Streptosporangium becharense: one gene and its partner. The protein of the gene in region 2 interacts with the protein of the main gene of each other region in a pairwise test. Links are inferred from orthologs where the notes say so. Each region holds a gene or a part of one and is shown on either strand. Other genes may lie near its edges.

Region 1 (3,232 bases), 310 kb from region 2 along the record:
CTCCCGATGCGCCCCCGCACGTCGAACTGATCGACGGGTCACTCATCACGAGGTCTCCGCAGACCGCCGTCCACATGCTCATGCTCCGGCTCCTTGAGCGTGCGCTCACCCCCCCGGACAACCTCATCGTCGTCCGGGAGATGAGCGTGACGCTCGGCATCCGGCAGCGGCCCGAACCCGACATCATGGTGGTCACGAGATCGGCGCTGACGAGCCTGAAGACGACCTCGTTCAAGCCGGAGGACGTTCGTCTTGTGGTCGAGGTGGTCTCTCCGGAGTCGGTCGAGCGGGATCGGAGTACCAAACCCATCAAGTATTCCGACGCCGGGATCAAACACCTCTGGCGTGTGGAGCAGGAAGACGATCGGCCCGTCGTCTACACCTTCGAGCTGGAACCCTCGGTCAGGGCCTATGTCCCGACCGGCATCCACCGAGGGCGACTGAGGACGGACATCGGGTTCGAGGTCGACATCGAGCTGGATCTCGAGAAGTTCATCGGCCCTTGAGTCCCGGCCCCGGCCCGTTCCTTCCGCGGGGCCGGGGCAGAAACGGGCCGGAAAGGCCCGTCAGGAGACTCCGGCCTCCCGCATGTCACGCACCTCCCGCTTGAGTTCCTTGATCTCGTCGCGGAGCCGGGCGGCGACCTCGAACTGGAGGTCGGCCGCGGCCTGGTGCATCTGCTCGGTGAGCGACTCGACCAGCGCCTCCAGCTGGGCCCGGGGCATCTCCCCCGCGATCGCCTTGGCGTGCTGGCCGACCTGCTTGGCCGCGAAGCCGGGAACGGGCGCCTTGCCGCGCGACTGCTGACGGCCGCTGCCGCCGAGGAGCTGGGCGGTGTCGGCGTCTTCCCGGGTCAGCGAGTCGAGGATGTCGGCGATCTTCTTGCGGAGCGGCTGCGGGTCGATGCCGTTGGCCTCGTTGTAGGCGATCTGCTTGGCCCGGCGGCGGTTGGTCTCCTCGATCGCCCGTTCCATGGAGGGGGTGATCCGGTCTGCGTACATGTGCACCTGGCCGGAGACGTTACGGGCCGCGCGGCCGATGGTCTGGATCAGGGAGGTCTCCGAACGGAGGAAGCCCTCCTTGTCCGCGTCGAGGATGGCCACCAGCGACACCTCGGGCAGGTCGAGGCCCTCGCGGAGCAGGTTGATGCCGACCAGCACGTCGAACTCGCCCATCCGCAGCTCGCGGAGCAGCTCGATGCGGCGCAGGGTGTCGACCTCGCTGTGCAGATAGCGCACCCGGATGCCCATCTCGAGCAGGTAGTCGGTGAGGTCTTCGGACATCTTCTTGGTCAGCGTGGTGACCAGGACCCGCTCGTCCTTCTCCGTACGGACACGGATCTCGTGCACCAGATCGTCGATCTGCGACTTCGTCGGCTTGACGATCACCTCGGGGTCGACCAGGCCGGTGGGGCGGATGACCTGCTCGACCACCTCGCCCCCGGTGCGGCCCAGCTCGTAGGGGCCGGGGGTGGCCGACAGGTAGACGGTCTGGCCGACGCGCTCCAGGAACTCCTCCCACTTCAGCGGGCGGTTGTCCATCGCGGACGGCAGGCGGAAGCCGTGGTCGACGAGCGTGCGCTTGCGGGAGGCGTCGCCCTCGTACATCGCGCCGATCTGCGGGACGGTCTGGTGGGACTCGTCCAGGACCAGCAGGAAGTCTTCGGGGAAGTAGTCGAGCAGGGTGTTGGGTGCGCTGCCCGGGGGGCGGTCGTCCATGTGGCGGGAGTAGTTCTCGATACCGGAGCAGCTGCCGATCTGGCGCAGCATCTCCAGGTCGTAGGTGGTGCGCATGCGCAGCCGCTGGGCCTCCAGCAGCTTGCCCTGTCGCTCCATCGTCTCCAGGGTCTCGGCGAGCTCGGCCTCGATGCCCCGGACGGCCTTCTCCATCCGCTCGGGGCCCGCCACGTAGTGGGAGGCGGGGAAGATGTAGAGCTCGTCGTCCTCCGTGATCACCTCGCCGGTCAGCGGGTGCATGGTCGAGAGCTTCTCGATCTCGTCGCCGAACATCTCGATCCGCACGGCGAGCTCTTCGTACTTGGGGATGATCTCGATGGTGTCGCCGCGGACCCGGAAGGTGCCGCGGGTGAAGGCCATGTCGTTGCGGGTGTACTGCATGTCGACGAGACGGCGCAGGAGCCGGTCGCGCTCGATCTCCTGACCGACGTTGAGCCGGACCATGCGGTCGACGTACTCCTGCGGGGTGCCCAGACCGTAGATGCACGACACCGACGCCACCACGATGGTGTCGCGGCGGGTCAGCAGCGAGTTGGTCGCCGAGTGGCGGAGCCGCTCGACCTCCTCGTTGATCGAGGAGTCCTTCTCGATGTAGGTGTCGCTCTGCGGGACGTACGCCTCCGGCTGGTAGTAGTCGTAGTAGGAGACGAAGTATTCGACCGCGTTGTTGGGCATCATCTCGCGCAGTTCGTTGGCGAACTGCGCGGCGAGCGTCTTGTTGGGCTGGATGACCAGGGTCGGCCGCTGGAGGCGTTCGATCAGCCAGGCGACCGTCGCGGTCTTGCCCGTGCCCGTGGCGCCGAGCAGGACGGTGTCCTTCTCCCCGGCCTTGACACGCCGCTCGAGCGCGGCGATCGCGGCGGGCTGGTCACCCGAGGGGATCATGTCGGTGACGACCTCGATGGGAGCCACCTTGCGCTGCAAATCAGTTACCGGCCTCACCTGACCCACTGTAGGCGGAGCCCCCGACAGTTCTTCCCCGGAAGGCCGCGCCGGGTTCAACCGCGCGACAAGCGAGCCGCAAGCGTCACCTACTTGACTGTTGTCGTGCGAACGCTCACCAAGCGTGATATATCGGCCTTTCGACATGCGATGACTCCGGAGGTTTGATGTCCCGGCCAAGAGAAGCCATGCAGTCCGCGCTCGCCGCGGCCCAGGCGATAGGACAGGGCGGAGACGTACGCCAGGTGGTCGGGCAGGCGGTCGAACAGCTCGCCGGGCAGTTGCCCGGGGAGAAGGGCTTCGCACTCAACGCCTCCGACTTCGTCGCCGCCCGCGACCAGGCGGCCTCGGTGGGGACGCTCATCGAGGCGCGCAGCGTGTCGCTCGGCGAGGCCGGGGAGGTCGTCAACCGCAGCTTCACCGCCAAGGGCCCGGGCGGCGAGCCGGTCCACGTCATATCTCCGGTCGTGATCCCCAAGAGCGGCACCGCCCGGATGGTCCTCCCGCTGGTCGTCCTGGCGGTGCTCGGACTGGCCGGGCTCCTCGCCACCGGC
Region 2 (3,714 bases):
GTCCGTACGGCGGGACCGCCGTCACCGCCGGTCACGGCCGCCCGCACGACGTCCGTGTCGAATCGCACCTGTTCCGTCCGTCGGTCATCGTTCGCCTCCATGACGTCCACGCCGTATCGAGCCCATTCCGTCACCGCCGATCGCCGTCCGCCCACACGGCATCCCACGCCGTACCGGACCCGTGCCACCGCCGCCGGGCCCCGCTGCGGAACGTCCGCGCGGGAGCCCGGCCTCGTCCCCGGCCTCAGACGCCCAGGATCTTGCGCAGGAAGCGGCCGGTGTGGCTCTCCTCGACCAGGGCGACCTCCTCGGGCGTGCCCGTGGCGATCACCGTTCCGCCCTTGGAGCCGCCCTCGGGACCCATGTCGATCAGCCAGTCGGCAGTCTTGATCACGTCGAGGTTGTGCTCGATCACGATGACCGTGTTGCCGCCGTCGACGAGCTTGCCGAGCACGCCGAGCAGCCGCCGGATGTCCTCGAAGTGCAGGCCGGTGGTGGGCTCGTCCAGCACGTAGATCGTCCGGCCGGTGGAGCGGCGCTGCAGTTCGGCGGCGAGCTTGACACGCTGGGCCTCGCCGCCGGACAGGGTCGTGGCGGGCTGGCCGAGCCGGACGTACCCCAGGCCGACGTCGTTGAGCGTCTGCAGGTAGCGCTTGATCGACGGGATGGAGTCGAAGAAGCCCAGGGCCTCCTCGATCGGCATGTCGAGCACCTCGGCGATCGTCTTGCCCTTGTAGTGGACCTCCAGGGTCTCCCGGTTGTAGCGGGCACCGTGGCAGACCTCACACGGGACGTAGACGTCCGGCAGGAAGTTCATCTCGATCTTCAGGGTGCCGTCTCCGGAACACGCCTCGCACCGGCCGCCCTTGACGTTGAAGCTGAAACGGCCCTTCTGGTAGCCCCGGACCTTCGCCTCGGTGGTCTGCGCGAACAGGTCGCGGACCTTGTCGAAGACACCCGTGTAGGTCGCCGGGTTGGAGCGGGGGGTGCGGCCGATGGGTGACTGGTCGACGTGCACGACCTTGTCGACCAGGTCCATCCCGGTGATGCGCGAGTGCCGCCCCGGAACGGTGCGCGCGCCGTTGAGCTCCTTGGCCAGCGCGCTGTAGAGGATGTCGTTGACCAGCGTCGACTTGCCGGACCCCGAGACACCGGTGACCGCGGTGAACACGCCGAGGGGGAACTCGACGTCGACGCCCTTGAGGTTGTGTTCCCGGGCACCCTTCACCGTGATCTGCCGTTTCCGGTCGCGCTTGCGCCGGGCGGCGGGGACGGCGATGCTCCTGCGACCCGACAGGTAGGCGCCGGTCATCGAGTCCTCGCAGGCCAGAAGCTCGGGCACCGTGCCGGAGACGACGACCTGACCACCGTGCTCACCGGCGCCGGGACCGATGTCGACCACCCAGTCGGCGGCGGCGATGGTGTCTTCGTCGTGCTCGACCACGATCAGCGTGTTGCCCATGTCGCGGAGCCTGATGAGGGTCTCCAGCAGACGCTGGTTGTCGCGCTGGTGCAGGCCGATGGACGGCTCGTCGAGCACGTACAGCACACCGACCAGGCCGGAGCCGATCTGGGTGGCCAGCCGGATCCGCTGCGCCTCGCCGCCCGCGAGGGTGCCGGAGGCGCGGTCCATCGTCAGGTAGTCGAGGCCGACGTCGAGCAGGAAACCCATCCGGGCGTTGATCTCCTTGACCACCCGCTCGGCGATGTGCATGTCACGCTCGGAGAGCCGCAGCCCGGCCAGGAACCGCGCGCAGTCGCCGATCGACATGGCGGAGACCTCGGCGATCGAACGGCCGTCGACCGTGACCGCCAGGGAGACGGGCTTGAGTCTCGCGCCCTTGCACGCCGGGCACGGGACCTCCCGCATGTAGCCTTCGTACTTCTCCCGCATGCCGTCGCTGTCGGACTCGGCGTGACGGCGCTGCAGCCAGGGGATCGCCCCCTCGAAGGTGGTGTAGTAGGAGCGCTGGCGGCCGTAGCGGTTGCTGTAGCGGACGTGGACCTGCTCGTCGTAGCCGTGCAGGAGGGCCTTCTGCGCCTTCTTGGGCAGCCGCTCCCAGGGGGTGTCGAGATTGAACCCCATGGCCAGGCCGAGCGCCTCGACCAGGCGGATGAAGTAGTCGCTGGTGTGCCCCCCGGCCCACGGGAAGATCGCACCCTCGCGCAGGGTCTTCTCCGGGTCGGACACGATCAGCTCGGGGTCGACCTCCATCCGGACCCCCAGGCCGGTGCACTCCGGGCAGGCGCCGAAGGGCGAGTTGAAGGAGAACGAGCGGGGCTCCAGCTCCTCGAACGACAGATCGTCGTAGGGGCAGTGGAGATGCTCGGAGTAGAAGCGCTCACGGTTGGGGTCGTCCTCAGGGAGGTCGACGAACTCCAGCGTGATCGTGCCGCCCGACAGCTGCAGGGCGGTCTCCACCGACCCGGTCAGCCGGCTGCCCGCCCCCTCCTTCACCGCGAGACGGTCGACGATCACCTCGATGTCGTGCTTCTCCTGCTTCTTCAGCGTCGGCGGCTGGTCCAGCCGGACCACCGTGCCGTCGACGCGGGCGCGGGCGAAGCCCTTGGCCTGCAGCTGGCTGAACAGCTCGGCGTACTCCCCCTTGCGGCCGCGGATCACCGGGGCGAGCACCTGGAAGCGGGTGCCCTCGGGAAGCTCCATCACCCGGTCGACGATCTGCTCCGGGCTCTGCTTGGCGATCGGGCGCCCGCACTGCGGGCAGTGCGGCTTGCCGATGCGCGCCCACAGCAGGCGCAGGTAGTCGTAGACCTCGGTGATCGTGCCGACGGTCGAGCGGGGGTTGCGGCTGGTCGACTTCTGGTCGATCGACACCGCGGGCGAGAGCCCCTCGATGAAGTCGACGTCGGGCTTGTCCATCTGCCCGAGGAACTGCCGCGCGTACGCCGACAGCGACTCGACATAGCGACGCTGGCCCTCGGCGAAGATCGTGTCGAAGGCGAGACTGGACTTTCCCGATCCGGAGAGTCCAGTGAAGACGATCAGAGAGTCTCGCGGGAGGTCCAGCGAGACGTCCTTGAGGTTGTGTTCACGTGCGCCACGCACGATGAGGCGGTCAGCCACAGCAGTCCCGACGTCGGTGTTGAAGGGTCAAGAGCGGTCGCGGGAAGAGTAGCGAGCGGGTCCGACAATTTCGCGGACCGGCATCCGGGGGGCTCGGGGTCCCGCCCTTCCCAGGTTACGGCCTTCCCCCGCGTCCTACTGCGCTCTCAGCTCTTTCAACTGCGCGGGCACCCCCCGTTATGCCCGGCGGCGGCGCCGGAACGGGATGATGGGAGGCGGGGCGGGCCGCACCCGCTCCGCGCCTTCCCGCGACCCCGTCTGAGGAGAATCCGTGACATACACCGGTGACGTGCACGTCGGCGGCCCCGCCGACGTGCGCGAGCTGCCCGCCCTGACGATCTCCAAACTGGCCGTCGGGCCCTACGACAACAACGCCTACCTGGTGCGGTGCACCGAGACCGGGGACGGTGTGCTCATCGACGCCGCCGCCGAGCCCGAGCGGCTGCTGGAGCTGATCGGCGACATGCCGATCAGCAAGATCGTGACCACCCACCAGCACGGCGACCACTGGCAGGCCCTGGAGGAGGTCGTGCGGGCGACCGGCGCCTCGGTGGTCGCCCACCCGCTCGACGCGCCCGCGCTGCCCGTCCCGGTCGACCTGGAGGTGGAGCACGGCGACCGGGTCACCG

The links.
Region 1: the proteins of uvrA (region 2) and uvrB interact in binary tests that used the Escherichia coli proteins (3 or more experiments, as listed by UniProt). The link is inferred for Streptosporangium becharense from one-to-one orthologs.

What each region holds. Positions count from the first base shown.
Region 1 is NZ_JACHMP010000001.1:1,475,112-1,478,343, forward strand. What follows is about bases 123-3,040. They hold uvrB (excinuclease ABC subunit UvrB), read right to left. Parts: upstream 2,679-3,040; coding sequence 567-2,678; downstream 123-566. Other genes in these bases: F4562_RS06305 (Uma2 family endonuclease), read left to right, coding at 123-506; F4562_RS06315 (SPFH domain-containing protein), read left to right, coding at 2,867-3,040. In the rest of the region: more of F4562_RS06305, read left to right, coding at 1-122; more of F4562_RS06315, read left to right, coding at 3,041-3,232. UniProt on the Escherichia coli protein: The UvrABC repair system catalyzes the recognition and processing of DNA lesions. A damage recognition complex composed of 2 UvrA and 2 UvrB subunits scans DNA for abnormalities.
Region 2 is NZ_JACHMP010000001.1:1,168,227-1,171,940, forward strand. Bases 45-3,444 are described here. They hold uvrA (excinuclease ABC subunit UvrA), read right to left. Parts: upstream 3,086-3,444; coding sequence 245-3,085; downstream 45-244. Other genes in these bases: F4562_RS05105 (MBL fold metallo-hydrolase), read left to right, coding at 3,357-3,444. Also shown: more of F4562_RS05105, read left to right, coding at 3,445-3,714. UniProt on the Escherichia coli protein: The UvrABC repair system catalyzes the recognition and processing of DNA lesions. UvrA is an ATPase and a DNA-binding protein. A damage recognition complex composed of 2 UvrA and 2 UvrB subunits scans DNA for abnormalities.